2 linked regions of the Salipiger abyssi genome follow. The protein of the gene in region 1 interacts with the protein of each later gene in a pairwise test. Links are inferred from orthologs where the notes say so. Each region holds a gene or a part of one and is shown in the gene's direction. Other genes may lie near its edges. The genes, in order: Ga0080574_RS08425 and ssb.

What was found.
Region 2: the proteins of Ga0080574_RS08425 (region 1) and ssb interact in binary tests that used the Escherichia coli proteins (3 or more experiments, as listed by UniProt). The link is inferred for Salipiger abyssi from one-to-one orthologs.

Annotation. Positions count from the first base shown.
Region 1 is NZ_CP015093.1:985,428-1,001,139, reverse strand. What follows is about bases 7,941-10,919. They hold Ga0080574_RS08425 (primosomal protein N'), read left to right. Parts: upstream 7,941-8,324; coding sequence 8,325-10,514; downstream 10,515-10,919. Other genes in these bases: Ga0080574_RS08420 (S49 family peptidase), read left to right, coding at 10,641-10,919; fsa (fructose-6-phosphate aldolase), read right to left, coding at 7,941-8,219. In the rest of the region: Ga0080574_RS08475 (lysine--tRNA ligase), read left to right, coding at 1-501; Ga0080574_RS08470 (DUF4864 domain-containing protein), read left to right, coding at 562-969; Ga0080574_RS08465 (CHAD domain-containing protein), read right to left, coding at 966-1,844; Ga0080574_RS08460 (right-handed parallel beta-helix repeat-containing protein), read left to right, coding at 1,998-4,286; Ga0080574_RS08455 (HugZ family pyridoxamine 5'-phosphate oxidase), read right to left, coding at 4,326-4,808; Ga0080574_RS08450 (hypothetical protein), read right to left, coding at 4,848-5,519; ParA family partition ATPase, read left to right, coding at 5,657-6,298; Ga0080574_RS08440 (DUF6206 family protein), read left to right, coding at 6,337-7,179; Ga0080574_RS08435 (hypothetical protein), read right to left, coding at 7,225-7,563; more of fsa, read right to left, coding at 7,566-7,940; more of Ga0080574_RS08420, read left to right, coding at 10,920-11,438; Ga0080574_RS26200 (hypothetical protein), read left to right, coding at 11,440-11,607; Ga0080574_RS08410 (calcium/sodium antiporter), read left to right, coding at 11,610-12,566; Ga0080574_RS08405 (SDR family oxidoreductase), read left to right, coding at 12,578-13,369; excinuclease ABC subunit UvrC, read left to right, coding at 13,679-15,556; Ga0080574_RS08395 (branched-chain amino acid aminotransferase), read left to right, coding at 15,694-15,712.
Region 2 is NZ_CP015093.1:3,705,706-3,721,325, reverse strand. Bases 12,390-15,276 are described here. They hold ssb (single-stranded DNA-binding protein), read left to right. Parts: upstream 12,390-13,515; coding sequence 13,516-14,037; downstream 14,038-15,276. Other genes in these bases: Ga0080574_RS21615 (sulfotransferase family 2 domain-containing protein), read right to left, coding at 15,270-15,276; Ga0080574_RS21620 (Ppx/GppA phosphatase family protein), read right to left, coding at 14,125-15,237; Ga0080574_RS21630 (lytic transglycosylase domain-containing protein), read right to left, coding at 12,690-13,307; Ga0080574_RS21635 (cytochrome-c peroxidase), read right to left, coding at 12,390-12,577. In the rest of the region: outer membrane protein assembly factor BamA, read right to left, coding at 1-1,739; RIP metalloprotease RseP, read right to left, coding at 2,058-3,401; dxr (1-deoxy-D-xylulose-5-phosphate reductoisomerase), read right to left, coding at 3,414-4,580; Ga0080574_RS21670 (phosphatidate cytidylyltransferase), read right to left, coding at 4,577-5,365; uppS (undecaprenyl pyrophosphate synthase), read right to left, coding at 5,362-6,087; frr (ribosome recycling factor), read right to left, coding at 6,129-6,692; pyrH (UMP kinase), read right to left, coding at 6,896-7,624; tRNA (adenosine(37)-N6)-dimethylallyltransferase MiaA, read left to right, coding at 7,724-8,620; Ga0080574_RS21645 (helix-turn-helix domain-containing protein), read left to right, coding at 8,617-9,441; Ga0080574_RS21640 (ABC transporter substrate-binding protein), read left to right, coding at 9,535-11,196; more of Ga0080574_RS21635, read right to left, coding at 11,429-12,389; more of Ga0080574_RS21615, read right to left, coding at 15,277-15,620. UniProt on the Escherichia coli protein: Plays an important role in DNA replication, recombination and repair. Binds to ssDNA and to an array of partner proteins to recruit them to their sites of action during DNA metabolism. Acts as a sliding platform that migrates on DNA via reptation.

The DNA of each region.
Region 1 (15,712 bases):
TGGCACATCCATGGCGGAGACGTGCCGGAATCGAAGATGGTGGTGTCCTTCTCGATGCTGCTGAACCTGGCCTCGGCGGCGGGGGCCGAGCACAAGGATGCGATGTGGGGCTTTATCCGCCGCTACGCGCCCGACGCGACCCCGGCGAGCCACCCCGACATGGACGCCGCCGCCGGCTATGCGGTGCGCTATTACAACGACTTCGTGAAGCCGACGAAATCCTACCGGGCGCCGGCAGAGCAGGAGCGCGCGGCGATGGAGGATCTGGCGCAGCGGCTGCGTGACTACGACGGCGCGGTCGCGGATGAGGAGCTTCAGACGCTGGTGTTCTCCGTGGGCAAGGATCACGGGTTCGAAAACCTGCGCGATTGGTTCAAGGCGCTTTACGAGGTGCTGCTGGGCCAGAGCCAGGGGCCGCGTTTCGGCGGGTTCATCGCGCTTTACGGCGTTGCCGAGACCGTGACGCTGATCGAAAAGGGCCTCGCGGGCGAGCTGGGCTGAGCACCGGTTTGACCGGGTAAACGCGGGCGCTATCTCCGTGAATAATCAGGAGGTGGCGCCATGCGGAACGCTGTCATTGGCATTGTGATGGGACTGGTCTTTGCCTTGCCCGCGGCGGCGCGCGACGGGGCCGAGATCGAGACTGTGATCCGGCGGCAGATGGATGCCTTCCTGTCCGGTGACGTGAGTACGGCCTACACGTTCGCCAGCCCGGGCATCCAGCAGCTGTTTGAGACGCCGGAGACTTTCGGGCGGATGGTCGAAGAGGGCTATCCGATGGTCTGGCATCCGGAGGATGTGCGCTTTGGGGCGCTGTCGGAGGATGAGAACGGCGAGATCTGGCAGCGCGTCTATGTGCGGGACGCAGCGGGCGCCACGCACGCGCTGGATTACCGTATGGAGCAGATCGAGGGCTTCTGGCGCATCTCGGGCGTGAAGATGGCGCCGGCGCCAGACCCGGCGGTCTAGTGTTTCTTTGCCCAGCGTTTCCAGTGTTTTGACCACTCTTTCGGGAGGGTTTCTGCACCCCCTTCGAAGAGCGGGGCGGCAAGTGTGCGGCTTTCATAGGCCAGCGTGTCGCGGCGGGCGAGGGCGCGGCGGCGCAGGTCTTCGGCGGTGTCGGGCAGATCTTCGCGGTCGAGCCGGTCGAGAAAAACCGAGAGATCCTGATATTTGCCCAGGAGCTCGGAGAGTGCCTTGATCTGATCTCTGTGGGCGCGGATCGGGCGGGGCCAGAAACCTTGCAGCAGACGGCTATGATACCAGTGATATTTTACGCGTTTGCGCCAGTCGTGAAACGCCTCGGCATCGGCGCCGACACGCGCCGCCTCCATGTCTTCGGCGGCGCGGCGCCAGGTCTTTGACAGACCGGTCATGAGGATGTCGTTGGTGTCGCCTTTCAGGGACCAGTGGCGGCTGCGTTTGCGGATGGCTTTCAACGCCTTGCGCTGTTGTTTGAGCGCCATCTCTATCTCTTCCGGCGCCAGCGTCTCCCGTGTCTGCCCGCCAAGCGCCGCGCGCAGCGGGGCGTAAGGCCCGGGGTCGGTATCGGCGAGCAGCGCGTCGAAGGTCTTCAGCAACACGCCCGCATCGCGCAGCGAGGAAGACATGCGCGCGGCATCCCGCGCGGCGGCGTTTTCCGCGGCATAATCCGGGAAGCCCGAGCGCATCAGCCGGTAGAGGCCGCGCAGTTTCTTGCAATGCTTGCGGATGTTGTGGATCGCCTCGTCGGCCTCGGCCACCGGGCGTTTGGTCTCGGCGATGGCGGCGCTCAACTGCTCGCCCGCGATCCGGCGCAGGGCGGCGGTGAGGGACGGGTCGGAGGTCAGAATCCGGTAGGCCATGGCACGCTCCGGCTGTTGCGTTGGTGCAGTGGGGACCGTCACGGTGGCCCCAGTTCCTCTTAACACATCGTTGATACTTGCTGTTTGCGCGGGGTCAAACACCGGCAATCTGCCGCGACTCCGGAATCGATGCAGCAGCAAAGGATCGAACGGATGAACAAGGCGGTGACGGATGGTGTGGTATTCATGCCCACACCTTTTTCTGAGGGGTTGGACGTATGGTCGCGCGGGGACGGGACGCCCGGTTCGGACACCTATGACGGTCTGGCCACGGCTGCCTATGTTCCGGCGGATGCGGATTTTGCCGGCTGTCTGGAGATCCAGAAGACAGAGGGCACGCAGAAGCTGCGCTATATGGGTGACACGCCGATCCTGCCGGGCTGCTATCTGCGGGTGACGGCGCGGGTCAAGGCAATCTCTGGCGTGATGCCGGCGGTGCGCATCGCCGGCTGGGCGGGGCGCGACAATGGCAGCCAGGTGACCGGGCTCGATACCACCGGCGACACGGTGCAGCTTACCTCCTATGGCGAGGTGGTCGAGGTGACCGCGATTGTCGGCGGCGGCTCGCGCAATGGCGTCGACATGATCTGGGGCACCGAGCCGAGCTACGGGCATTTCGGGCTCGACCTGACCGGACCAAATGGCGGTGTGGTGCGGATCGACGATATCGTCATCGAGGACATCACAAGCGTTTTCCTGCGCGACATGATGAACTGGGTCGATGTGCGCGATTACGGCGCGCTCGGCGACGGCACGACCGATGACAGCGCGGCGTTCGAAGCGGCGGATGCGGCGGCAGATGGACGCAAGATCCTGGTTTCGGCGGGGAGCTACCGGCTGGCGAGTTCGGTGACGCTCGAACATCATGTGGAGTTCGAGGGCAGCCTTGTGATGCCGGACAGCGCGATCCTGTCGCTGACCAAGGATTTCGGGCTGCCGACCTATGTGGATGCGTTCGGCGGCGACGAGGAGCAGGCGCTGAAGAAGGGTCTTCAGTCGCTCATGAACAATGCCGATCACGAGAGCTTCGATCTCGCCGGGCGGCGCGTGTCGCTGAACGAACCGCTCGATGTGCAAGCGGCAGTCAACAACCGCGACACCTACGCGCAGCGCAGGGTGTTGCGCAACGGGCAGCTGCGCGCCCTGAGCGGCGGAAACTGGAGCAGCGAGAGCGTGACCAGCGTCGCAACCTATTCCACGAGCAACCACTGGCAGCTGACCAATGTCGCCAATATCGCGAATATCGAGGTCGGCAGCCTTGTCGAAGCTGCTGGGGTCGGGCGCGAGATCTATGTGAAATCGGTCAATATCGGCGCCCAGACGCTGACCCTGTCGCAGCCGCTTTCCGACGCGGTGGGTACTCAGACCTATACCTTTACGCGGTTCAAGTATCTGCTCGATTTCAGCGGCTTTACCCAGCTTCAGAAATTCGAGATCGAGGATGTGGAGTTTCAGTGTTCCGAGCTCGCGAGCGGCGTGATGCTGGCGCCCTCGGGGCCGGTGAACGTGATCCGCAACTGCGTCTTCAATCGGCCTGCGGATCGCGGCATCACCTCGATCGGCGAAGGCTGTCAAGGTCTTCTGGTGGATCACAACCAGTTCATCAGCGCCGAGGGTGGGCTCGCGACGCAGAACCGCAGCTCGGTGGCAATCAACACCAACGCCAACGATGTGAAGATCCGCAACAACCGTGCCTCGCAGTTCCGGCATTTCGCCGTCGTTTCCGGCGCCAACGGGATAATCGCCAACAATCACTTTTTTCAGGGCGACGACAGCGGCAACGGCACGCGCAGCGCCGGGATCGTGCTGTGCCTGAAGGCGTGCAACACGGTGGTGACGGGCAACTACATCGACAACTGTTTTGTGGAGTGGACCAACGAGCGTGAGCCGGAGCCAGATTTCATTGCCGGGTTCGGGTTTGCAGGGCTGTCGGTGACCAACAATGTCTGTCTGTGTTCGAACGTGGCCGAGTGGTTCTCGTTCGTGGTGGTCAAGCCCTACGGCCAGAATCATCGCGTCAATGGGCTGACGATCACCGGCAATCTGTTCCGGTCGGTGGGGGGGACGATCAATCGTGCCGAACGGGTCGATACCTCGTTTGCGCCGCTGGATTTGTCGTCGATGCGCAGCATTGCCGTGTCGGGCAACACCTATCTCAACGTGTCGTACGGCGCCGAGAATCCGCTGATGGTCAAGCATGATCAGACGACGCATGCTCAAACCTGGGTGGTCGAGACAGCGGGGCGGCTGCCCTTTGGCGGTTACGCGATCGATGTGCCGGGCCTCGCCCTGCGCTCGCGGCCACGAAACAGCAGCAATATCAGCCAGTATGTCATGCCCTACACCTCGACGCGCGAGGGCAGCGGGCAGGATCAGGTGCATGCTATTTGGCCAGAGCCGATCCGTGGCGACCTGACGATGCTGGTGCGCATGGACTACTAGCCCGCGTCCCGCCGGGGACCGACCGCGTTGCAGCGCGGCTCAGGCGCCGAGATCTCCGGCGCTCAGCACAAAGGCCTTGCCGAAACCGCCATTGAGATGCGCGCCGAGAATGTCCAGGCGCAGCAGCGAGAAATCGGCGAATCCGATATAGAGCTTCGCCTTGGGCTGCATGCGCAGGTAATGCGCGGCGAGCGCCGCGTGATCCGGATCTCCATGACGCACAAAACGCGCCTCGGCCCGAAGGCTGAGGCGCGGATGCGTCAGCGGGTCGCCCTTCGGGCCGGGTTCGCCGACCAGCAGCGAACAAGCGGGATTGGCCATCAGCGCCTTTGTGTGAAACGCCAGATCCGAGACGAGGCTCAGCGGCATACCATCAGGGTCCGGAACCACCGCGATGCGGCTGACCATCGGGGCGCCGGTTTCGGGGTCGGTCACGGCCAGCGCGCCGAAGCGGGCGGTTTGGACAAGCTGCCGGGCCAGTGCGCGGGCATCGTCGTCAGTGGGGCGGATCGGGCTGGTCATGGCGGCACTTTAGTCATGACAGCACTGGCCGTGAAGGGGTCAGAATTCGCTCCAGACGCCGAGCAGCACGCCGAACGTATCAGCCCCAGCGAGATCCCAGGAGCCGCCGATTTCGGCGCTGAAGGCTGTGGTGAGGGGCAGCACGATGGAGGAGGCGAAACGCGCAAAGGCTTCTTTCCCGTAAGGTTGGCCGGTTTGCATCTGAAGCATGAGTTTCCGGTCCCTGCCGAGGTTCCAGCCCCAGGTGAGGTCGAGCTTGAAATCCGCCGCGCTTTTGCGCGGCGATATTTCGGCCAGCCCTTCGGCGGACAGCCAGCCGTTTCGCAGCCCCAGCCCGACGGACAGTCCGGGGCGCAGAACCGATTGCCCGTCGATTACGCCGAGCCCCAGCTCCGTCGCGATCTTGAGGCGGGCGTTGCGCATATGGAGAGGTACGCGGAGAAACAGCACGCTTTTCCCCTGGCCAGAGACCGAACGTCCCAGATCCGCGCCGAGGGTGAGGCGGTTAGTCAGCCCGTATTCGCCATAGAATGTGTAATATTGACCGGTCGGTTGCCGCGATGTCCAGCTTGTGATGTCCTGCGGCCAGAACAGGCGGACCGAGGTGCTGACAAAGGCGCGGCCTTGTTCCCGCGGCCAGGCACCGGCCTGAAGCGGCGGTCCGTTAAAAACCAAATAAAATATGAATAACAATACCGGCGCAATCCGCATCGGGGTTTCCTCGCTTACGGAGATCTTGCCGGCAGCTTGGTTAATGCGGCGTTAAGCCCGCTGAATGCCGATCCGGGAAAGCCTATGCTGCATCTGCAAAAAGTGTATTGTGGAACTCTGGGAATCGGGGGAATGACATGGCCGGATCGGTCATCACTGTGGCACAGCAAAAGGGCGGGTCGGGCAAGACCACGTTGTCGGCGAATCTGGCCGTCGGGTTTCGCACGATGGGGCGCTCGGTGGCGCTGATCGACACCGACCCGCAGGGCAGTCTCGGGCGCTGGTTCATGACGCGGATCGACCGCGATCCCGAGGCGGCAGAGGGCATCGAATTCGCCACCTCCTCGGCCTGGGGGATCACCTATGAGTGTCGCAAACTTGCCGAGCGCTTCGACGTGGTGATCGTGGACACGCCGCCCAAGGCCGACAGCGATCTGCGCCCGGCGCTGCGCGCGGCGGATCTGGTGATCGTGCCGGTCTCGATGAGTCATCTCGATCTCTGGGCCACGGAAAGCGTGTTGGATCTGGCGCGCCGCGAAAACCGCGAGGTGCTGATGGTGATGAACCGCACCCGCCCGGGCACGCGGCTCTCGGGCGAGATCACGGCGGCGGCGCAGAAGATGGAGGCGCGGATCGCCGAGGCGCAGTTCGCCAACCGCGTCGGCTATGCCGAGGCCTTCGGCCACGGGCGGAGCGCCGCCGAGGGCCGTAAGACCCCGGCGCGCGCCGAGGTCGAGGCGCTGTCGGCAGAGGTGGCGCTGGTGCTGGCGAACGGGTAAAGGGGGCACGACCCGCCCGACGCGGGAGAGGAGTGCCCATGACCGATCTCGCCGCCCTCGCAGAGACGATCCGCCGCCACGAGGCCGCGCAGGGCCAGCCGATCTCGCGGCTGGGATATTTCTGTGCGCCGTTCCGCCCCGGAGAGGGGCCGTTTTCGGATCGGGTGATCAAGGTCTATCGCGGGCTGCGCGACGACGCGGCGCTCGACCGGCTGGCGGCGGCGCATGACGACTATGTCGCCGCGCTGCGCGAGACCGGCGTGCCGCTGCCCGAGACCGCGTTTCATCTGCTGGAGGGCGACGGCCCGCGCGTGCCGGTGATCGTTCAGGAAGCGCTGCCCGAAACCGCGCTGATGCGCCCGCGCATGCAGGCGGAGGGGCTGGAGTCCACGCTGGAGATGATGGAGGCCGCCGGCCAGGTCATCGCGCGCTTCTGGAACGCCGCCGACCGTTTCGAGACGCGCATCGGCTTTCACCCCTCGATCCGCAATTTCGCGGTGCTCGACGGGCAGGCGGTGTTCTACGACACCTTTCCGCCGCTCATCCACTATTCCCGCGAGGAGATGGGCCGCATGCTGTTGCTGTTCTCCGACAAGCGGCTGATGCGGCTGATTGGCCCGCTGATGCGGGCGCGGGTGACGGGCATCCAGGACGAATGGTATTCGGCGCCCGAAACGCTGGTCGGGCTGGTGGGCTCGGCCTGCCGGCTGCGCCCGAAACATGCGCAGGCCTATCTCGACTGGGGGCGCGACTTCGCCGAACGCGCGATGCCGCGCTGGGCCGAAGAGGCGGTGGCCGGGATGCAGGCCGCGCCGCGCCTGCCGGGATACTGGACCGGGTTCCGCAAGCTGCTGGGGCTTCAGGGCGAACCCAATCTCTGACGCGGGGCAGAGATTTTTCGTACGAAAAATCTTGGGCGCGGCGCCTCAGTCCTGCGCAAAGATCTCCATCACCGCGGCGAACACGTCGCCGGGCAGGGCGGCGGCAAAGCTGTCGCGCAGGATCGGCCATTCCTCGCCATTGTCCTGCGCCACATCGCGCAGCGCCGAGAGCACGTCGCGTGTCCCGTGCGCCAATACGTCCAGCCGGTCGCCGTTTTTCAGCGACGCGTCGAGATAGTCGTCGAACGTGTCGCCGAAGAGCTCCGCCGGCACGCCATGCATTTCGAGCTGATAGGCCTGATAGGCGAGGATCACCGCCCGCTTGTCGAGCAGGCTCAGCGCGGCCTCGACCTGCCGGACCGAGAGCGGTGTCCTCCGTCCCATGATCAGACGATCTTGATCCCGGCCTTTTCCGCGTCGGCGAGAAAGGCGGCAAGGCCCTTGTCGGTCAGCACATGGTTGGCCATGGCCTTGATGACGGCGGGCGGGGCGGTGGCCACGTCGGCGCCGATCTTGGCGCAATCCGACATGTGGTTGGCGCCGCGGATCGAGGCGGCGAGGATCTGCGTCTCGTAGCCGTAATTGTCATAGATCTGGCGAATATCGGCGATCAGCTCCAGCCCGTCCAGATTGATGTCGTCGAGCCGCCCGATAAAGGGCGAGATGAAGGTCGCGCCGGCCTTGGCCGCCAGCAGCGCCTGGTTCGCCGAGAAGCAGAGCGTCACGTTGACCATCTTGCCCTCGCCGGTCAGCGTCTTGCAGGCGCGCAGCCCGTCGAGCGTCAGCGGCACCTTGACGGCGATGTTCGGCGCGATCTCGGCCAGCTTGCGGCCCTCGGCGATCATGTCCTCATACTCGGTGGCCACGACCTCTGCCGAGACCGGGCCTTCGACCATGTCGCAGATTTCCTTGGTCACTTCGAGAATGTCGCGGCCGGATTTGGCGATGAGCGAGGGGTTGGTGGTCACCCCGTCGACAAAGCCCAGGTCGTTCAGCTCGCGGATCGCGTCCACATCGGCGGTGTCTACGAAGAATTTCATTTGCGTCAGCCCTCCCGGCTTTGCTTGGCATTCGTCCGCGCGTGTCATACCCCATGGCAGGATGGGCCGAAAGCCCCTCATGCCATGCGCTAACGGAAACTCAACATGGATGCGTTCTACGACCAAGGCACGCTGGTCGCGGTTCTGACCACGCAGCCGCTCGACCGGCTGCTGGATTACCGCGCGCCCGAGGGCGGCTGTTTCCAGGGCGCCTTTGTCGAGGTGCCGCTGGGGCCGCGCAAGGTGCTGGGCGTGGTCTGGGGGCCGGGCAAGGGCGATTTCGACTATGCCAAGGTGCGCTCGGTGATCCGGGTGCTGGACGCGGTGCCGATGCGCGACGAGCTGCGGAGCTTTCTGGAGCGCGCGGGCGATTACACCCTGACGCCGATGCCCGCCATGCTGCGGCTTGCCACCCGCGCGCCGGGGCTGGGCGAGGCGCCCTCCATGCGACGCATCTACCGGCTGGGCGAGGGCGAGCCCTCGCGTCTGACCGATGCCCGCCGCCGGGTGCTCGACGTGCTGCGCGACATGGGCGGGCTGGCGCTCACCCAGGGCGAGCTGGCCGAGGCGGCGGGGGTGACACCCTCGGTGATCAAGGGGCTGGCCAAGACCGGCGCCGTGCGCGAGGAGGACGCCCCGCGCGACACGCCCTTTCCCCGGCTCGATGCGGACTACGGCGGCAAGGATCTGGCGGAGGATCAGGCGAAGGCGGCGGAGGTGCTGCGCGCCGGCGCCGCGTCGGGGCGCTACGGTACGGTGCTGCTCAAGGGTGTGACCGGCTCGGGCAAGACCGAGGTCTATCTCGAAGCGGTGGCCGAAGCGCTGCGGCAGGGCCGGCAGGCGCTGGTGCTGCTGCCGGAGATCGCGCTCACCGCCGAATTCCTCACCCGGGTCGAGGCGCGGTTCGGCGCAAAACCCGCCGAGTGGCATTCCGGCGTCACCGTGACCGAGCGCCGCCGCGTCTGGAAACAGGTGGCGCAGGGCGGCGCGCAACTCGTGGTGGGCGCGCGCTCGTCGCTGTTCCTGCCGTTCCGCGATCTCGGGCTGATCGTCGTCGATGAGGAGCACGACACCTCCTACAAGCAGGACGAGGGCGTGCTCTACAACGCCCGCGACATGGCGGTGCTGCGCGCCTCGATCTGTTCGGCGCAGGTGGTGCTGGCCTCGGCCACGCCTTCGCTGGAAAGCTGGGCCAACGCGGACGCGGGCAAATACACAAGGCTCGACCTGACCTCGCGCTTCGGCGCGGCGGTGCTGCCCGAGATGCGCAGCCTCGACATGCGCGGCGAGGATCTGCCCTCGAACCGCTGGGTCTCGCCCACATTGCAGGCGGCGGTGCGGGCGCGGATCGCGAAGGGCGAGCAGGCGATGTTGTTCCTCAACCGGCGCGGCTATGCGCCAGTGACGATCTGCCGGGCCTGCGGCCATCAGATCGGCTGCCCGCATTGCGATGCGCGCATGGTCGAGCACCGGTTCCTTCAGCGGCTGGTCTGCCATCAATGCGGCGAGACGATCCCCAAGCCCGAGACCTGCCCGAGCTGCGGCGCCGAGGACAAGCTCGCTGCCGTCGGGCCGGGGGTGGAGCGGCTCGCCGAAGAGGCGGCGGCGCTCTTTCCCGAGGCGCGGCTGGCGGTGCTGTCCTCGGATCTCTTCGGCTCCGCCCGGGCGCTGAAGGAAGAGATCGTGCGCATCGCCGAGGGCGGCGCCGATATCGTCATCGGCACCCAGCTCGTGGCCAAGGGGCATAACTTTCCGCTGCTGACGCTGGTGGGGGTGATCGACGCGGATCTGGGGCTTCAGGGCTCCGACCTGCGCGCCGCCGAGCGCACCTTTCAGCTCATGCGGCAGGTGGCGGGGCGTGCCGGGCGGGCGGAAAAGCCCGGCGTGGCGCTGTTGCAGACCTATCAGCCCGAGCACCCGGTGATCCGGGCGATCCTCTCGGGTGACGAAGAGGGGTTCTGGAAGGCCGAGGCCGAGGAGCGCCGCGCCGCCGGCATGCCGCCTTACGGGCGGCTCGCGGGGGTGATCCTCTCCTCGACCGATGTGCAGGAGGTGTTCGATCTCGGCAACGCCATGGCGCGGCAGGATGCGGCGCTGCGTCGGGTGGGCGCGCAGGTCTATGGCCCGGCCCCGGCGCCGATTGCGCGGGTGCGGGGGCGGCACCGGGTGCGGCTGCTGGTCAAGGCGCCCAAGGGCGTGGCGCTGCAACCGGCGCTGGCGGAATGGGCCGGGCAGTTCCGGCTCAAGGGCGAGCTGCGCATGGCCATCGACATCGACCCGCAGAATTTCTTCTGACCGCCGGGCATTGCCAGCCCCGGATGCCGCCGGAAAATGCATGTCTTCGGGCATTGCCCGTAACCTGCCGCGCTTCTTTGCCCGCTTGCCTTGTTTGTCCCCATGGGCGCGTCTACATCACATCGCATGAAACGCTGGATCCCTTTTCTAAAGTCGCGCCCGAGCGTCGCCATCGTGCGGCTTCAGGGCACCATCGGTGCCTCGGGCCGCAGCGCGCTCAACGATGCCGGGCTGCGTCCGCTGCTCGAAAAGGCCTTCCGCCGGGGCAAGCCCGACGCGGTGGCGCTGGAGATCAACTCGCCCGGCGGCTCGCCGGTGCAAAGCTCGCTGATCGGCGCGCGCATCCGCCGCCTGTCGGAGGAAACCGGCGTGCCGGTCTATGCCTTTGCCGAGGATGTGGCGGCCTCCGGCGGTTACTGGATCGCCAGCGCCGCGGACGAGATCTATGCGGATGAAAGCTCGATCCTCGGCTCCATCGGGGTGATCTCGGCGGGGTTCGGCGCGCATGTCTTCCTGCAACGGCAGGGGATCGAGCGCCGGGTGCACACGGCGGGCAAGTCGAAAAGCCTGCTCGACCCGTTCCGCCCGGAAAAGGAAGAGGATGTGGCGCGGCTCGAAAAGGCGCTGGGCCAGCTGCACGACACCTTTATCGCGCAGGTTAAGACGCGGCGCGGCGACAAGCTCGCCGCCGATCCCGAGCTCTTCACAGGCGAGATCTGGATCGGCAAGGCGGCCTGTGACGTCGGGCTCGCCGACGGGGTCGGCCATCTGGTGCCGGTGATGAAGCAGAAATTCGGCGACAAGGTGCGGTTCCGCCGCTACGACATGCGCCGCCGGCTGCTGCCGCGCCTTGGCGTGGCCATGGCCGAGGACGCGCTGGAGGTCATCGAGGAACGCGCCGCCTATGCGCGGTTCGGGCTCTGACGTGCTGGCCAAGATCGTTGCGATATTCCTGATTGTGATGGCTGTGCTCGGCATCTTCGGAAAGCTCCGGATGCCCGGCGCCCGCCGTCTGGCCGAAAAGAAATGCCCGCGCTGCGGCCGTTACCGGATCGGTAAGGGCCCCTGCGGCTGCGGGGAAAAGAAGGGCTGATCATGGTCTTTGTCTACGCGGCTCTCGGGCTGGTCATCCTGCTTCTGGCAGGGGACGCGCTGGTCAAGGGGGCGGTGAATCTGTCGCTCAGGGTGGGTATCCCGGCGCTGATCGTGAGCCTGACCATCGTCGCCTTCGGCACCTCCGCCCCCGAATTGCTGATCTCGATCCAGGCGGCGCTCGAAGGCGTGCCGGGGATCGCGCTTGGCAATGTTGTGGGCTCGAACACCGCCAATGTGCTGCTGGTGCTGGGCATCCCGGCGCTGATCGCGGTGATGCAGACCTCCACCCATGATACGCGCAAAAGCTATGTGATCATGCTGGCAGCCTCGGTGTTGTTCATCGCCATGGCCTTTCGCGGCGTGTTCGACCGGCTGTCGGGCTTTGTGCTGCTGGCGGTGCTGGCGGTGATCCTGAGCGATTCCGTGAGAGACGCGCTGCGCCACCGGCGCGAGGGCAAACATGATCCGGAGTTGGAAGATCTTGAAGAGCCCGAGGGCGCCGACCCGGACATGCCTGGCTGGAAGATTGCTCTGTTTCTGGGGCTGGGCCTTGTCGGTCTGCCGCTGGGCGCCGATCTGCTGGTCGACAGCGCCACCGAGATCGCGCACATGTTCGGCGTGCCCGACACGGTGATCGGGCTCACGCTGGTGGCGCTCGGCACCTCGCTGCCAGAGCTTGCGACCACGGTGATGGCGGCGATCCGGCGTCAGGCGGATGTGGCGCTGGGCAATGTCATCGGCTCGAACCTGTTCAACCTGCTGGCCATCATCGGGGTGGCGGCGCTGATCAAGCCGATGCCGGTGGATCCGGAATTCCTGCGCTTCGATCTCTGGGTGATGCTGGGCGCCTCGCTGCTGCTTATGCCCTTCGTGTTCTGGGGGCGCGATCTGGGCCGGGTCTGGGGTGTGATCTTGTCGGCGCTCTACGTGGGCTACATTGTCGTCGTACTGATCTGACGGGGGAAACGATGGCGATTGCGGAAAAACGCGCATTGGTGACCGGTGCGGGCCGCCGGCTTGGGCGCGCGATGGCGCTGCATCTGGCCGGGCGCGGCTTTGACGTAGCGGTGCATTACGCGGGCTCCGAGGGGCCGGCGGAGGAGCTGGTGGGCGAGATCCGGGCGATGGGTTGTAAGGCCGTCGCCTTGCAGGCAGATCTGCTGCACGAAGCCCCCGCCGAGGCGCTGCTGCCGCGCGCGGCGGAGGCGCTGGGCGGGCCGGTCACGGTGCTGGTCAACAACGCCTCGATTTTCGAATACGACAATCTCGCCAGCACCACCCGCGAGGGCTGGGACCGGCATTTCGACTCGAACCTGCGCGCGCCCTTCGTGCTGATCCAGGCGCTGGCGGCGCAGGTGCCGGAGCCGCGCGAGGACGAGATGGGCGAGCCGCTGGCGCAGGGGCTGGTGGTCAATATGATCGACCAGCGGGTGCGCAAGCTGACGCCGGAATTCATGAGCTACACGCTGGCGAAATCGGCGCTCTGGACGCTGACCCAGACCGCCGCCATGGCGCTGGCGCCGCGGGTGCGGGTCAATGCGATCGGCCCGGGGCCGACCCTGCGCGGCGGCCGGCAGAGCGAGCAGCACTTCGCCCGCCAGCGCGCCGCGACGATCCTGGAACGCGGCGCCAATCCCGGCGATATCACCGCGGCGCTGGGCTATCTGCTCGACGCGCCGGCGGTCACGGGCCAGCTGATCTGCGTCGATGGCGGGCAGCATCTGGGCTGGCGCACGCCGGATGTGCTGGGCGTGGAATGATCTGTCCCCGGGTCAAGTTTTGCACCGGTCTTGGAATCGTTAGAAGAACGTTACAAAATCGTCGTGAGGTCAATGGCTTGGCAAGATGCTTGAAAAAATATCAAGCCTAATCAGTGTGTTATATTTTTGCCCAAAAAACAGGCGTTGTAAGGAACCGGTAAGAAAACAAGGAAAATTTCGCGCTGACGGGATTTTGCCCGCAGGTTTATCCACAGCTTTGGTGGATGGAAAATTCCTTGATCTTGTCGGTCCGGCATTGCAGCCCGAGCAGGAGAATCACGGCTTCGTGACGATTTGAGTGCCAACGACATGAGCGATACACCCCAGACGGAAAATGCCGACGTGCCGCACGGCTTTGAGGTGATTCAATCCTACCTGAAGACGCTGGATTCGAGCCCGGGCGTTTACCGGATGTTGGATGAGCAGAGCCGTGTGCTCTATGTGGGCAAGGCGCGCAATCTGCGGGCGCGGGTGTCGAACTATGCGCGTCCCTCGGGGCATTCGCGGCGCATCTTCCGGATGATCTCGGAAACCGCGTCGATGATGTTTCTCACGACCCGCACCGAGACCGAGGCGCTGCTGCTCGAACAGAACCTGATCAAGCAGCTCAAGCCCAAGTTCAACGTGCTGCTGCGCGACGACAAGTCGTTTCCGAATATCCAGGTCACGACCGAGCATGCCTTTCCGCAGATCCGCAAGCATCGCGGCGCCAAGACCGAGAAGGCGGCCTATTACGGCCCCTTCGCCAGCGCCGGTGCGGTGAACCGCACGCTGAACCAGCTGCAAAAAGTGTTCCTGCTGCGCAACTGCTCGGATTCCATGTTCGAGAGCCGCACGCGGCCCTGCCTGCTCTACCAGATCAAGCGCTGCTCGGCGCCCTGCGTCGGCTATATCTCCGAGGCGGATTACGCGCGGTCGGTAAAAGATGCGCAGCGCTTTCTCTCGGGCAAGTCGACCGGTGTGCAGGAGGCGCTGGCGGCGCAGATGATGGAGGCGTCCGAGGCGATGGAGTTCGAGCGTGCTGCCGCCCTGCGCGACCGCATCCGCGCGCTGACCCAGGTGCAGACGGTGCAGGGGATCAACCCGCGCGGCGTGGCCGAGGCGGATGTGATCGCGCTGCATATGGAGGGCGGGCAGGCCTGTGTTCAGGTGTTCTTCATCCGGGCGCATCAGAACTGGGGCAACAAGGATTACTATCCCCGCGTCGGCGAGGATGTGGAGGCCGCCGAGGTGCTGGAGGCGTTCCTCGGCCAGTTCTACGACACCAAAGAGCCGCCGCGCCTGCTGCTGCTGAGCCACGGAATCGAGAATGCGGACCTGATGGCCGATGCGCTTTCGGGCAAGCTTGGCCGCAAGGTCGAGATCGCGGTGCCGCAGCGGGGCGAAAAGGCCGAGCTGGTGGAGGGGGCGGCGCGCAATGCCCGCGAGAGCCTCGCCCGGCGCATGGCCGAGACCGCGACCCAGGCGAAGCTGCTGCGCGGGGTGGCGGAGGCCTTCGGGCTGGAGGCGCCGCCGCAGCGGATCGAGGTCTATGACAACTCGCATATCATGGGCACCAATGCGGTGGGCGCGATGATCGTCGCCGGGCCGGAGGGGTTCCTGAAGAACCAGTACCGCAAGTTCAACATTCGCGGCGATGATCTGACGCCGGGCGACGATTTCGGCATGATGAAGGAGGTGCTGACGCGGCGCTTCACCCGGCTGCTTAAAGACGATCCCGAGCGCGACAAGGGGCTCTGGCCGGATCTGCTGCTGATCGACGGTGGCGCCGGGCAGGTCAGCGCCGTGGCCGAGATCATGCGCGAATACGGGGTCGAGGACATTCCGATGGTGGGGGTGGCCAAGGGCATCGACCGCGACGCCGGCAAGGAAGAATTCCATCGCATCGGCCAGCGCCCCTTTGCGCTGCGCCACAACGATCCGGTGCTCTATTTCATCCAGCGCCTGCGCGACGAGGCGCACCGCTTTGCCATCGGCACGCACCGGGCGAAGCGCGCCAAGAGCCAGATGGCCAACCCGCTCGACGAGGTGCCCGGCGTGGGGGCCTCGCGCAAGCGGGCGCTGCTGGCGCATTTCGGCTCGGCCAAGGCGGTGTCGCGCGCCAATCTCGCCGATCTCAAGGCGGTGGACGGGGTCAGCGCGGCGCTGGCGGAGCGGATCTACGCGTTTTTCCACGAAAACGGCTGAGCCGGGGGCAAATCTTTTATCAAAAGATTTGCAAATTCCTTCGAAGGAATTTGCCGCAGCGCCTGTGACGGTCCGTGCACTGGACCTTCCTCGCGGTGCCGCCTACCGTGGCCGCAAATCTTCGGAGGACGCAATTCATGGCAGTGGGAAAGAACA
Region 2 (15,620 bases), 2.7 Mb from region 1 along the record:
TAGCCGATGCTGCTGTCGATGCGGCTGCCATCCTCCTCTTCGGCGCGGATGACCTGGCCGGCATCGTCGTCGTCGGTATTCGAAATATCCGTGTACCGCGCGGTGTAGCGCAGGCTCAGACGGCTGTTTTCCGAGATCGGAAAGCTGAAGCTGGGGCGGAACTCGCCCTCGGCTGTGTCGAACTCGGCGTATTCGTTGTCCGTCTCGGTATACCCGAGTGCGAGACCGAAGGCGACGTCACGGCCCAGGAAGGCCGGCTCGACAAAGTTGAAATTGTAGCTCGACGCCGAGGAGGCGGTGTTGATGCCCAGCGAGAGGATCTGGCCGCGGCCCAGAAAGTTGGTCTCGCGGAAGGAGATCGCCGCGCCGAAGCCGCTGGTTGTCGAATAGGAGCCACCGAAACCGATGGCGCCGGTGGGCTGTTCATCGACATTCACGTCGATCACCACCTGCTGCGGCGTGGTGCCTTCGCGGGCCTCGACATTGGCGTCGGCGAAATATCCCAGCGCCCGGATGCGTTCCGCAGCCTCGCGAATGGCACGCGGATTGAACGGGTCGCCCTCTGCGGTGTCGAACTGGCGGCGCACCACGCGGTCGAGCGTGGTGGTGTTGCCCTCGATGTCGATGCGTTCGACAAAGACGCGCGGGCCACGGGTGAGCATGAATTCCACATCGAGCGTCAGGTCGCGGTCGTTGCGGGTGACACGCGGGTCGACGCGGACGAAGTTCAGCCCCTCCTGCACGGCGAGCCGCTCAAGCCGGGCGATCTCGTTCTCGACCAGCGAGGGCGAATAGGTCTTGCCGGATTTGAGCTTAACGACGCTCTGGAACAGCTCGGGATCGACCTCGGCCAGATCGGACGACACCGTCACGTCGCCGAAGGAGAACTGCTGCCCTTCCTCGACATTGAAGGTCACGAAATAGCCGTCGCGCTCCTCGGCCAGCTCGGCATTCACACCGGTGATGCGGAAATCGACATAACCGCGCGAGGCGTAGAAATCCTGAAGCAGCTGGCGGTCGAAGGCGATGCGGTCCTCGATGAACGTATCGGAGCGGATGATCGCGCGCAGCAGGCCGGCCTGCTTGGTTTCCAGCACCCGGCGCAGGCGCCGGTCGGAATAGGCGTCGTTGCCGACGAAACCGATGCGCTCGATCTCGGTCACGCCGCCCTCGAAGATCTCATAGACCAGATCGACGCGGTTCTCGGAGCGCTTGATCAGCTTGGGCGTCACCCGGGCGGAGACACGGCCCTGCTGGGTATAGGCCTCGGCAATGGACTGCGCGTCCTGCTCGGCGACGCTCGGGCTGTAGACGCGGCGCGACTGCGACCGCACGATCTGCGCCAGATCCTCGTCCTTCATGCGGCTGTTGCCCTCGAAGGCGATGCGGTTGATCGTCGGGTATTCCACGACCCGGATCACCAGCGTGTTGCCCTGCGGCAGGATCTCCACGGTTTCGAAGAGGCCCGAGGCGGAAATACGCTGATAGGCATCGTTGAGCTGGGCGGCGCTGACGGGGGCGCCGCGCGCAATGCCGGCATAGCTCAGAATGGTGCCCGGCTCGATGCGCTGATTGCCCTCGATCGAGACATTGCTGAACGAGAAGGTCTGTGCCTCTGCCGGTTCCGGAAGCGCCGTGAAAGCCATTGAAATCGCGACAGAAACCGCCGCGAGCGAGGTACTGGTTTTGAAAATGCGCTTAAAACGCGGGGAACGGTTTCCCCAAAGCCCGTTGGTCATACTGCCGATCCACTCCGCCGTATTTTTCAACGTGAGTATCGGGATCGGCGCGGCTTGTCAAAAGCCGAAGCGCCCTGTCTTTAAAGCGATCCCAGAAAGGCACCGAAATACAACGCCGCGATGATCGTGAAGACGTAAAGCAGACGGTCCCAGTTGATGCTGAGCAGGAGGCCGAGGCTATGATATCCGGACTGAATCGTTTGCATATTGGCACACTGGTAGCTGGTGGTTTCCAGTCTCTAAAATAGAGGTCCAATGTGGCTGAATTGCGGCATCGTCGCGCTGGCAATTGGGCATTCGCCAGCGCGCCGGGACCGGTTACGGGCAGAACAGATCGTTGGTCAGGGCAAAGGCCATGAGCCCCAGGATCAGCACCAGACCGATCGACATCATCACGTTCAGCGCACGGTCCGACGGCGGGCGCCCGCGCACCGCCTCCCAGGCGTGGAACACCAGATGCCCGCCATCGAGCACCGGCACCGGGAACAGGTTGAGCAGCCCCACGGCGGTGGAGAGCACCGCGATGAAGGTGATGAAGCTCTGCCCGCCCTGGCTGGCCATGGCGCCGGAGGTCTGGGCGATTCCGATGGGGCCGGAGAGGTTGCAGGAAGAGATATTGCCGACGATCATGTTCCACAGCCCCGAGAGCGAGCCGGTGATGATCGACCAGGTCCGCTCCACCCCGCCGGTAAAGGCCTCGACGGGGCCGACCATGCCGGTCGCCGGCTCAAAGGCCAGCCCGCCGACGATACCGATGCGGTAGACGGTCTGATAGCCACCCTCGGGCAGCGGTTCGTCGGTGCGTTTGGGGGTCATCTCGACGGACAGCTCTTCGCCGTCGCGCCAGACGGTCAGTGCAAGCGGCGCGCCTTCGGATCCCTCGACCTTTTCCTTGAGCTGGTCAAAGGCATAGGCCTCGTCGCCGTCGATGGCGGTGATGATGTCGCCCGGCTCCAGCCCCGCCTCGTAGGCCGCCGAGCGCGGCACGATCTGCGTGGCGATGGGCGGATAGACATAGGGGCCATCGACCTCCGTCGCCTGCCCGTCGCGCTCTACCGTATAAGGCAGTACCGCCTGATGCGGCAGCGCCTCCATGAAGTCCCCGAACGCCTCGCTATCGGTGAAATCGGGCAGCGGCTCACCGCCGATTTCGAGAATCACGTCGCCTTCGCGCAGATCCTGCGCCACCGGCAGCGCGCGCAGCTCGCCCACGGTGAAGGGCTCGGTCACCTTGCCCTGCACCATGAAGATGCCGGTAAAGATCAGGATCGTGAGGATGAAGTTGAACACCGGCCCGGCGGCGACGGTCGCCGCCCGCGCCCAGATCGGCGCACCGTTCATCGTGTGGCGCAGCTCTTCGTCCGACATATGCGACATGGCGTCGAGATCGGCCCCGCCGCTGGCATTCGAATCGCCGCGAAACTTTACGTAACCGCCAAAGGGCAGCGCCGCGATCTGCCATTTCGTGCCGCGCTTGTCATGGCGCGACCAGATCACCGGCCCGAAGCCCAGCGAAAAGACATCCGCCTCGATCCCGGTCCAGCGCCCGACGATGTAATGACCGTATTCGTGGATGGCCACGATGATCGACAGCGCGATCACGAAAGCGACCAGCGTGTAGAGCACGCCACCGAATTGCGGGATCATTTGGGTGATGTCCAAAAGCTCTGCCTCTCAATCTTGGGTAATGATCTCGTCCGCGGTCACACGGGCGAAATGGTCTGCGGCACGCACGTTATCAAGGGTGATGCCGGCAGTAATGAGGCCGCTTTGCGCCGAAACACGGTTAAGTGTTTCTTCAACAACCTCCGCCATGCGCAGAAACCCGATGCGCCGCGCGATAAACGCGTCGAGCGCGCGCTCCTTGGCGGCGTTGAACACCGCCCCTGCGAGCCCGCCAGCCGCCATGACCTCGCGTGCCAGCCGCAGCGCCGGCCAGCGCGTTTCGCAGGCGTTGCGGAAGGTGAACTGACCGAGCTTGACGAGATCGAGCCGCGCCACCGGCAGCGTCTTGCGCTCGGGGTAATGCAGCGCGAAGCCGATGGCGTGGCGCATATCGGGCGGCCCGACATGGGCCATCAGCGCGCCGTCGCGAAAACCGACCAGCGCGTGGATCATCGATTCGGGATGCACCAGCACTTCGATCAGCGCCGGGTCGATATCGAAAAACTCTTTGGTCTCTATAACTTCCAGAGCCTTGTTGAACATGGACGCGCTGTCGATGGTGATCCGCTGTCCCATGTCCCAGTTGGGATGGGTCGCGGCCTCTTCGGGCGTCGCGCCGGCCAGCTTTTCCAGCGGCCAGTCGCGGAAGGCGCCGCCGCTGGCGGTGATGATCACCCGCTCGACCGCGGCGATATCCTCGCCGATCAGCGCCTGAAACACCGCCGAATGCTCGCTGTCCACCGGCAGCACCGCGCCGCCATGGGCGCGCGCGGTCTGCATCACCAGCGGTCCGGCGCAGACCATGCTTTCCTTGTTGGCCAGCGCCAGCGTTGCGCCCTGCTCCAGCGCCGCGAGCCCCGGCGGCAGCCCCGCCGCGCCGACGATGGCCGACATCACCCAATCCGCAGGGCGCCGCGCCGCCTCGATCAGCGCGGCCTCTCCGGCCGCCGCCTCGACACCGCTGCCGGCCAGCCGCTCGCGCAGCTCGGACAGCCGTGCCACCTCGGCGGTCACCGCGATCTCGGCGTTGAGTTTGCGTGCGTCTTCCGCCAGTTGCGCGACGTTCCTGCCACCGCTCAGCGCGACGACATGATAAGTTTCCGGGTCGCGCGCGATCAGGTCGATGGTGCTTTGTCCGATCGACCCGGTGGCGCCGAAAATACTGATGCGCCTCATTCCACCCCCGGCGGGAAATCCACGATCTGCCCGGCGATCAGCAGGAACAGCGCCGCGCCCAGCATGCCGTCGAACCGGTCGAGCAGCCCGCCATGGCCCGGCAGCAGCGCCGAGCTGTCCTTGACCCCTGCCCGCCGCTTGATGGCACTCTCGGCGATATCGCCGATCTGGCTGGCCATGGAGATCGCGATGGAGACCCCTGCCAGCCCCGGCCCCGCATGCGTCGTGCCGGCAAAGAGCAGCCCGACCACGGCGGCGCCGGTCCAGCCGGCCACGGCGCCCGACCAGGTCTTCTTCGGGCTGACGCGCGGCCAGAGCTTCGGCCCGCCAATGGCGCGCCCGGCGAAATAGCCCGCGACATCGGTGACCACGACCACCAGCACCATCCACAGCATCCAGGTCAGGCCGAAATCCGAGCGCAGCGCCATGATGCCGTACCCCGCCAGCATGATCAGCGCGGTAAAGACCGAATAGGTCACGCCGCCGCGCTCCATCTGGCCGAAACCCGCCATCGAGGGCAGCAGCAAGAGTGGCAGCGCCAGCGCCGGCGGCAGGTAGATCGCCGCCAGCGCGCAGCTGCCGGCCACCAGCGCCAGCACCCGGGACGAGCGCTGCCGCGCTGTGTCGAGCATCTGCACCAGTTCCCAGACCATCACGCCGCAGCTGAGCGCGATCAGCCCGCGCCAGAAGATCCCGCCGAGCCAGACCGCGCCGAGGCCGATGACGATCAGCCCCGCCGCCGAGATCACCCGGGGCCGCAGATCCGTCCAGCGCGACGCGGTCATGCCTTCACGCCCCCGTAGCGGCGGTCGCGGGTGCCATAGGCACCGACCAGCTTGCCGAACTCGCCGGCGCCGAAATCGGGCCAGAGCGTATCGACGAACTCGTATTCCGCGTAGGCCGACTGCCAGAGCAGGAAATTCGAGATCCGCGCCTCGCCGCTGGTGCGGATCACCAGATCGGGGTCGGGCAGCACGCAGGTGTCGAGATATTTCGGCAGCGTCTCCTCGTTGACCGACGCCGGGTCGAGCTTGCCCGCCGCCACGTCCTCGGCCAGCCGCTTGGTGGCGCGCGCCACCTCGTCGCGGCCGCCGTAATTGATCGCGATGGTGAGATTCACGCCGGTGCAATCGGCGGTCATCAGCTCCAGCTCGTCCATCAGCGTCACCAGCTTGTCGTCGAGCCGCACCCGGTCGCCGATAAAGCGCACCCGCACGTTCTCTTCACGCAGCGCGCGGGCTTCCTTGGTGATATAGCGGCGAAACAGGCTCATGAGCCCCGCCACCTCGGATTGCGTGCGGCGCCAGTTCTCGGTCGAAAAGGCGAAGATCGTCAGGTATTTCACGCCGATATCGGGGCAGGCCTCGACGATTTCGCGCACCCGCTTCGCGCCGGCGTGATGGCCGAACAGCCGTGGCCGGCCGCGGCGCTGCGCCCAGCGGCCGTTGCCGTCCATGATGATCGCCACATGGCGCGGACCGGCGCCGTCGCGGATCGGTTTGGGCATACCCGGCCCCTCCCTTTACCTTCTGGCACCGCCGGTCCGGATCAGACCTGCATGATCTCTTCCTGCTTGTGCTCGAGCGCCTCGTCCACCTTCTTGATATAGGTGTCGGTCAGCTCCTGCACTTCGGTCTCCCAGAACTTCTGGTCGTCCTCCGACATGCCGTCGGATTTGGCCTTCTTGATCTGGTCCATGCCATCGCGGCGCACGTTGCGAATCGCGACACGCGCGTGTTCGGCATATTGCCCGGCAACTTTGCCCAATTCGCGGCGGCGCTCCTCGTTCAGCTCGGGGATCGGCAGCATGATGATGGTGCCGTTGAGCTGCGGGTTGATGCCGAGCCCGCTCTCGCGGATCGCCTTCTCGACCTTGCCGACGAGCCCCTTGTCCCAGACATTGACCGTCACCATGCGCGGCTCGGGCACGTTCACCGTGCCGACCTGGTTGATCGGGGTCATCGCGCCATAGGCGTCGACCATCACCGGCTCCAGCATCGAGGCCGAGGCCCGCCCGGTGCGCAGCGAGGCGAATTCCGTGCGCAGGTTCGACATGGCGCCATCCATGCGGCGCTTGAGATCGTCGGTGTCGAGTTCGAAATCTTCTGACATGTTGGTCTTGCCCGCTCAGGTGTTTGTCGTTCCGCCCGCTTTCTAGGACAGGCGCGCCCGGATGTATAGCGCTTTGCCTCGGCTCCGCCGCCTCGCAGCGGGCAAGCGCGCAGCCCTTCACCCTTCATCTTTCTGAAAATACTCAAAAAACAACATCTGCCGAGGCACCGGCGCCGGGCCGGTGCCGCTACCGTCTCCGCTGCTCAGCCATGCACGGTGGTATAGGTGCCCTCGCCCGCCAGAATGCCCTTGAACCCGCCCGGCTCGTCGAGCGAGAACACGATGATCGGCAGGTGGTTGTCCCGCGCCAGCGCAATCGCCGAGGCGTCCATCACCTTGAGATGCTTGGCCAGCACGTCGTCATAGCTGATCTTGTCGAAGCGCACCGCGTCGTCATGCTTCATCGGGTCCTTGTCATAGACCCCGTCCACGCCGTTCTTGCCCATGAAGATCGCCTCGCAAGCCATCTCGTTGGCGCGCAGCGTCGCGGCGGTATCGGTGGTGAAATAGGGGTTGCCGGTGCCGGCGGCAAAGATGCAGACCCGCTTCTTCTCCAGGTGGCGGACCGCGCGGCGGCGGATATAGGGCTCGGCCACCTCGTCCATGCGAATGGCAGTGATCACCCGGGTGAAGACGCCATGCTCTTCCAGCGCCGACTGCATCGCCAGCGCGTTCATCACGGTGGCCAGCATGCCCATGTAATCGGCGGTGGTCCGCTCCATCCCCTGTGCCGAGCCCGCAAGCCCGCGAAAGATGTTGCCGCCGCCGATGACCATGCAGATCTCGACGCCCATGTCGTGCACCGATTTCACCTCGCGGGCGATGCGTTCCACGGTCGGCGGATGCAGCCCGTAGCCCTGGTCGCCCATCAGCGCCTCGCCCGAGATTTTCAGCAACACGCGCTTGAAGGTGGTCTGCGAGGTGTCGGTCATGTTGCGCTCCATCGGCGAGGGGGTCTAGGATCGGCGCCATATGTGGCGGAAAACCTCTGCGGCTGCAATGCCGCAGCGGAGGGCGCGAAGGAGGGCGCGGTGGCCGATATTCTGACCCGGCTGGCGCCCGATCCCCGGCGCCCGGTGCTGATCGCGGGACCGACCGCCAGCGGCAAATCCGCGCTCGCGCTGGAAATCGCGGAAAATCAGGGCGGTGTGATCGTCAATGCCGATGCGATCCAGGTGTTTTCCGACTGGAGGGTGCTGACCGCGCGGCCTTCGGAGGCCGAGGAATTGCGCGCACCGCACCGGCTTTACGGTCATGTGCCGGGCGATCATGCCTATTCGGTGGGCGAGTGGCTGCGCGATCTGGTGCCGCTGCTGGCGGGGCCGGAGCGGCCTATTATCGTCGGCGGCACCGGGCTCTATTTCACCGCGCTGACCGAGGGGCTGGCCGAGATCCCCGCCACCCCGCCGGAAATCCGCGCAGAGGCCATGGCGCGGCTCGAGGCCGGCGAGCTCGCGGCGATGGTGGCCGAACTCGACCCCGAGACCCGCGCCCGCATCGACCTGGCCAACCCCATGCGCGTGCAGCGCGCCTGGGAGGTGCTGCGCGCCACCGGGCGCGGCATTGCCGCCTGGCAGGCCGAGACGCCGCCGCCGCTGCTGCCGCTCGCCGAGGCGCAGCCCATCCTCTTCGATGCGCCCAAGGACTGGCTCGACACCCGCATCGAGACGCGGTTCCGCAAGATGCTGCGCAGCGGCGCGCTCGACGAGGCGCGGGCCAACCTCCCCGACTGGTCGCCCGCCCTGCCCTCGGCCAAGGCCATCGGCGCGGCGGAGCTGATGGCGCATCTGCGCGGCGAGATGCCACTGGACGAGGTCACCACCCGCGCCACCGTGCTCACACGGCAATTCGCCAAGCGCCAGCGCACCTGGTTCCGCGCCCGCATGAAGGGCTGGCCGACGCTCAGCCCGGCAGAGGTGGGCGCATGAGCGCCGCCGCCCAGACCGGGGCGCCGGCGCGCGTCGTCTCGCTGGGTCAGGTCTCGGGCTGGCAATACCGGCTGCTGCACGACCGGGCCGAGCATACGCTGCTCTGGCTGACGCGGGGCCAGGGCCGGGTGATCGTCGACGGCACGCGGCGCGGGCTCGGGCCGCATAATGCGCTCTTCCTGCCCGCCGGGACGCTGTTTTCGCTGGAGACCGGGCCGCAGAGCCTCGGCATGCTGATGCATTGCCCGGCAGGGCTCACCGGGTTTTTCCCCGGCGAGCCGCTGCATCTGCGCATCCGCGAGGGATTCGCCCAGGCCGAGCTCACCGCCGAGCTCGACGCGATGCTGCGCGAGGCGGGTCAGGGCCGCGCCATGCTGACCGAGGCGCTCGACGCGCATGCGCGGCTGGTCGCGGTCTGGCTGCACCGCCAGATCGCCGCCGGCACCCAGGACACGCGGCGCGACAGCGCCGGGCAGCGGCTGATGCGGCTCTTCAGCGGCGCGCTCTGTGCGGGATTCCGCAGCGACCGGGGGGTGTCGGATTACGCGGCGGCGCTCGGCGTCACCGCGACCCATCTCACCCGCACCGCCCGCGCCGCCTGCGGCATGACCGCCGCCGCCATGCTGGCCGAGCGCAAGCTGCACGAGGCGCACCGGCTGCTGAGCCATCCGGCGCCGCCGGTGAACCGCATCGCCAGCGATCTGGGCTTTCACAGCGCGCCCTATTTCACCCGCTTCATCCGCAGCCATACCGGCCTCTCGCCGACCGAGATCCGCCGCGGCACCCGCGCGTCCGGCAGCCGCGTCGCCCATCACCGCTGAGCGCCGCGCAAAACCCCTTGCCCCGAAAGCCCGATCCGGGCTTTCATCGGCGCGGGTGGCAGATCGGTCCTGCGTGGCCAGGAGGAGAACCGCATGACGCAACCGGAGATACACCCGGCCGCATCGCTCTATGCCCGCGAGCTGGCCGAGGGAAAGCTCGGCCGGCGCGAGTTCCTGACAAGGGTCACCGCGCTGGGGCTCGGGACCGCGAGCGCCTATGCGCTGGGCGGGCTCGCGGCGCCGGCCCGCGCGGAGGAGGCGCCGCAAGGGGCCGAGGACGCGGTGCTGCGGATCCAGACGGAGGTGCGCCCGCTCAAGGATCCGCGCACCGCCGACTGGTCGGAAATCGCCAATATCACCCGGGGCTGGCTGGAATATCTCGTCGAGTACAATCGCGACGGCAGCGTGCGCGGCATGCTTCTGGAGCGCTGGGAGGCCAATGACGACGCCACCGAGTACCGGCTGCATATCCGCCCCGGCGTGACCTGGAACACCGGCGAGCCTTTCACCGCCGCCGATGTCGCGCGCATGTTCCACTACTGGTGCGACCGCGATGCCGAGGGCAATTCCATGGCCGGGCGGCTGGCGGCGCTGGTCGACCGCGAGACCGGCAAGCTGCGCGACGGCGCGGTCACCGTCGAGGACGACCTGACCCTGCGCCTGCGCCTCGCCGCCCCGGATGTGGCGCTGATGGTGAACCTCGCCGATTATCCCGCCGCGGTGGTTCATGCCAGCCACAGCCCCGAGACCATGCTGGACACCCCCATCGGCACCGGCCCCTACCTGCCGGAAACCGTGCGGCCCGGCGAGCGCGCGGTGCTGGTGCGCAATCACGCCCATGACTGGTGGGGCGCACGGGCCGAGGGCTTTGGCGGCGCCACGCTGGAGCGCATCGAGTTTCTCGATTACGGCACCGATCCGGCAAGCTGGCTCGCTGCCGCCGAGCGCGGCGAGATCGACATGCTCTACGAGAATATCGGCGATTTCATCGCGCTGGGCGATCAGATCGGCTGGCAGCGCTCGGAGGTCTCTACAGGCTCCACAGTGGTGCTGCGCGCAAACCAGACCGCACTCGTGGATGGGCGCGCGCCCTATGCGGACCGCCGCGTCCGCAAGGCGCTGCAACTGGCCATCGACAATGAAATCTGTCTGGAGCTCGGCCATTCCGGCCTCGGCACCGTGGCGCAGAACCATCATGTCGCCCCGGTGCATCCCGATTACGCCGATATCGGCCCAACGGAATACGACCCCGCCGCCGCCCTGCCGCTGATGGAAGAGGCCGGGCTGGCAGCCTTCGAACACGAGCTGATCACGCTCGACGACGGGCTGACCATGCGCAGCGGCGATGCGGCGGCGGCAATGCTGCGCGATGCCGGGCTCAAGGTCCGCCGCACGGTGCTGCCCGGCTCACGCTTCTGGTCCGACTGGACGGCCTATCCGCTCTCGGTCACCGAGTGGAACCACCGCCCGCTCGGCATTCAGGTGCTGGCGCTGGCCTATCGCTCCGGCGAGCCCTGGAACGAGAGCGGCTATGCCAATCCCGCGTTCGACGCGCTGGTCGCCGAGGCGCTGACCGTCGCCGATGCCGAGACGCGCCGCGAGGTGATGGCGCGGATCGAACGGCTGTTGCAGGAGGATGCGGTGATCGTGCAGCCCTATTGGCGCTCGCTCTACCGCCATTTCCGGCCCGGCGTGACCGGCGCCGAGATGCATCCGTCCTTCGAGATCCATCTCTACAAGCTGGGCCTGTCGTGAGGCGGTAAACATCGTTCCAGCCAACCCTTTGACTTCCGCGCAACGGGAGCCGGGCCCAGCGGCTGCCCGTGGGGTGCCGCAATGGCCGCAGAATCCAGTACTTTATCCCCACCAAGTCCGAAAGACCTCGCAACTCAGCGCTGACGTCGCCAAAGCGGCAGCCCGCCCGGACGGGCAGCCGCTGGGCCCGGCGCCTTCGGCTTGATTCCGGGCCTGGGTGCGGGGATTTGGCCTACTCCTCCAGCAACCCCTCATAGCGCGCATCCGTCAGCGTCTCGAGAAACGCCACCAGCGCGTCGATGCGCTTGTCGTCGAGCGCCGGCCCCTCGGTCAGCTCCTCCATGGCGATGTTCTCGGCGATCTCCGGCGCGGCAAAGGGCTCCCCGGTCTCCGGGTTGATCTTCCGCGCCTCGTTGCGGGTGTTGTAGCTGTTGTAGAACAGGATGACCGTGCGCAGATCCTCGAACACGCCGTTATGCATGTAAGGCCCCGTCACCGCGACGTTGCGCAGCGTCGGCGTGCGGTAGCGCCCCGCGGTATCGGGCCTGTCCTCCACCCCGGGATTGGCGCGCAGCCCGGCATCGGCGATCTCGACCCCGTTGAGCGCGCGCAGATCGGTGTTCTCCGGCACCCCGAGATTGTAATAATGGTAGTCGGAGAAGGTCTCTTCCGGGTCGATGGCGCTGCGGCGCAGCTGATGGCACAGATTGCAGTTGGTGAATTGCTGCGAGAAGAACAGCAGCCGCCCCAGCTCTTCCTCCTGCGTCAGCTCTGCCTCGCCGCGCAGAAACCGGTCGTATTTCGAATCGAAGGGCGCAAATTCCGGCTGCCGTTCAAACGCCGCGATGGCGCGGGTCATGGCGTCATAGGCGGCCTCTTCATCCTCCAGCACGCCCTTGCCGAAGAGCGCCGGAAAGGCTGCCTGATATTCGGGCTTTTCGCGCAGCCGCGCCAGCACCGCGCCCTTGTCGGCCATGCCCATCTCGATCGGGTTGAGCGGCGGCCCGCCGGCCTGCTCCTCCAGCGTGGCGGCGCGCCCGTCATGAAAGAGCCCGCCCATCCATTGCCCGTCCTCATCCTGCCCGAAGGCCGGCGCATAGGCGGCATAGGTGGCGGTGGGCGCGTTGCGGTCGCCGAAAGAGCTGCCGTCATCGCCAGTCGAGGCGGCGCCACGCGGATCGGCAAAAGCAAAGGCCGGATCGTGACAGGTCGCGCAGCTCTGGGTGCGGTTCGCCGAGAGATCGGTGTCGAAGAACAACGCCTCGCCAAGTGCCTCGATGCTCTGCGGCGGCCCCGGCTCGGTCGAGCGCAGCGCCGTGGCGCTGAGCCCGGCGGTAAGCGCGGCAAGAACGGCGAGGCTGAGGATCGGGGCGGGTTTCATGCATGCGTCTCCAATTCGGGAGCAAGAATGCACGCCCTCCTATACCCCTCCTTGACCTCGGTCAATTTTTCAGAGGGTTTTAGTCGGAAATTGTGATCGACCGGGGGCGGCCTCAGCTGCCCCAGATGATCTTCACGTAGTTGCGGGTCTCGCGATAGGGCGGCACGCCGCCATGTTTCTCGACCGCGCCCGGCCCCGCGTTATAGGCGGCGAGCGCCAGCCGCCAGGAGCCGAATTTCGCATATTGCGCCTTGAGATAGCGCGCCCCGCCTTCGAGATTCTGCGCCGGGTCGTTGGGGTTCACCCCGAGCTGGCGGGCAGTGAAGGGCATGAGCTGCGCCAGCCCGATGGCGCCCTTGTGGGATTTTGCGCGCGGGTTGAAATTCGATTCCTGCTTCACCAGCCGCAAAAAGAGATCCTCGGGCACACCATGGCGCCGCGCCGCGACCCGGGCCATATCTGCGTAAGGCCCGTCATAGCGCCCGCGATAGACCGGCACGCGGCCCTCGTCGCCGCCCATCGGGCCCCATTTCGTCGGCGTGACCACCGACGGCGGCTGGAGCCGCACCGAGCTGCGATACTGTTCCGAAGCGCGCGTATCGAGAACGCTGGTCTGTTTGCGGAACAATTTGACCCGGTTCTTGGTTGAGATCGTATCCGCCTGTGCGGCCGTGGCAAAGATCCCGGCGCATAGCAGTGCCGGCAGCGCATGACGTTGCAGAACCCGCATGAGGTACCCAATCCTGTCCCTTTTTCCCTTCGCGCGACTATACAGACTGAGCAGGAATGTGCCAGCCTTTGCCCGAAGCGCGGGCAATCCGTCGCTTACCGCTTGTTAATCAAGTTTCCGGCAGGATGCGGTGGCGCAGCGGGACGGGGCTGTGTAAGGCTCGTCGAAACCCTGCGGGGAAAGAATCGGACGAGACAGCGAGGATGACATGGCCGGCTCTGTGAACAAGGTGATCCTGGTGGGCAATCTGGGCGCGGACCCGGAGGTGCGCACCTTCCAGAATGGCGGCAAGGTCTGCAACCTGCGCATCGCCACCTCCGAAAACTGGAAAGACCGCAACACCGGCGAGCGGCGCGAACGCACCGAATGGCATCAGGTGGCGATCTTCTCGGAACCGCTGGCGCGCATCGCCGAGCAATATCTGCGCAAAGGCTCCAAGGTCTATCTCGAAGGCCAGCTCGAAACGCGCAAATGGCAGGACCAGTCGGGTCAGGACCGCTACAGCACCGAAGTGGTGCTGCGCCCCTATCGCGGCGAGCTGACGCTGCTCGACAGCCGTGGCGGCGGTGGCGGCGGCGGTGATTTCGGTGGCTCGGGCGGCGGCTACAGCGGTGGCGGTAGCGGCGGCGGCGGTGGTTACGGCGGCGGTCGCGACGATTACTCGGGCGGCGGCGGCTCCGGCCCGTCGCGGGCGCCCTCGCGCGATCTCGACGACGAGATCCCGTTCTGAGCCAGACCACTCCGGCAAGATAAGAATGGCTCGGCGCTCCTCATGGAGCCCGGGCCTTTTCTTTTGCCTGACATGCGCCGGAGAGGCTCAGAGCGGCCCGTCCTCCAGCACGCCATCGGCGGACATCTGGGCATAAAGCAGCCCCTCGCGCAGCCCCCGGTCGGCGACCGACAGCCGGTCGGTCGGCCAGAGCCGCAGCAGCGCCTGGAGGATCGCCGCGCCGGACATGATCAGCGTCTGCCGGTCCTGGCCGATACGCGGATCGCGCCGCCGCCCCACCGGCCCCAGATCGAGATAGCGCTGGATCACCGCCTCGATCTGGTCCGACGACATGCGCAGCCCGTCCACCTTGGTGCGGTCGTAGCGCCGCAGCCCGAGATGCGAGGCCGCCACCGTGGTGACCGTGCCGCTGGTGCCGACGATCTGGAAGCCCTCGCGCGCCTGCACATCCTTGTAAGGGGCGAATTCCGAGAGCTGCTCTTCGAAGAACCAGCTCATCAGCGCATAGCGCGCCGCATCGTCCTCGACATCGGAGAACTGGTCGCGCAGCGTCGCCACCCCCAGCGGCACCGAGATCCAGTCGACCACCTTGGCCGCCGGAAACGGGCTTTCGGGCGGGTGAAAACCCGCATGCAGCCGCATGATCGCCGCCGGACGGTCGCGCCGGGGCACGGAAGAGAGGTCGATCCAGACCAGCTCGGTCGAGCCGCCGCCGATATCGACCACCAGAAGCTGCTCGGTCCGGGTCGAGACCAGCGGCGCGCAGGAAATCACCGCAAGCCGCGCCTCCTCCTCCGGCTGGATGATTTCGAGCGAGAGCCCGGTCTCGCGGCGCACCTGCCGGATGAAATCGCGCGCGTTCTGTGCCCGGCGGCAGGCCTCGGTCGCCACCAGCCGCATATGGGTCACATTATGCCGCCTGATCTTTTGCTGACAGACCCGCAGCGCGCCGATGGTGCGCGTCATCGAGGCACGCGAAAGCCGCCCGCTCCGCTCAAGGCCATGCCCGAGCTGAACGGATTTCGAGAATGAGTCGACCACATGGAATTGGCTGCCCTTTGGCTGGGCAATCAACATGCGGCAACTGTTCGTACCCAGATCCAGCGCGGCATAGAGCGCATTTGGATCGGGCGGTATCGGCGCGGGGCTCTCGACCGGTTTCGGGAAAGCGCCCGCACCTCTGGGACGCCTGGGCGCCATTTTCGTGCGCCTTTCCGAATTTTAAGTTGGCTCTAGGATACGCGGGGGCGCGGCACCGTGCAAGAGACATGCTGGTCCCGGGCGAAGGGATTGTCGAAGAAATCCGACAGATAGCCGTATTCGTCGTCGAGATAGTCGCGGATCGCCGCGTGGGTCTCGGGGCGCAGATCCGCCAGGCCGAGCCTCGCGGTGCTGGAATTCTCCTGCGCGATGTCGACCGGCAGCCCCGTGCGCTCTGCCAGATCTAGCCCGAACCGGCTCAGCTCGGCGGTGCGGTAGATCCGGTCGTAGCGGCGCAGATCCGGCCCGAGAAACAGCCAGGCCGGCATGGCATGATGCTTGATCGCAGAAGAGGCCTGCACGTAGGCGCGCAGGTTCTGGAA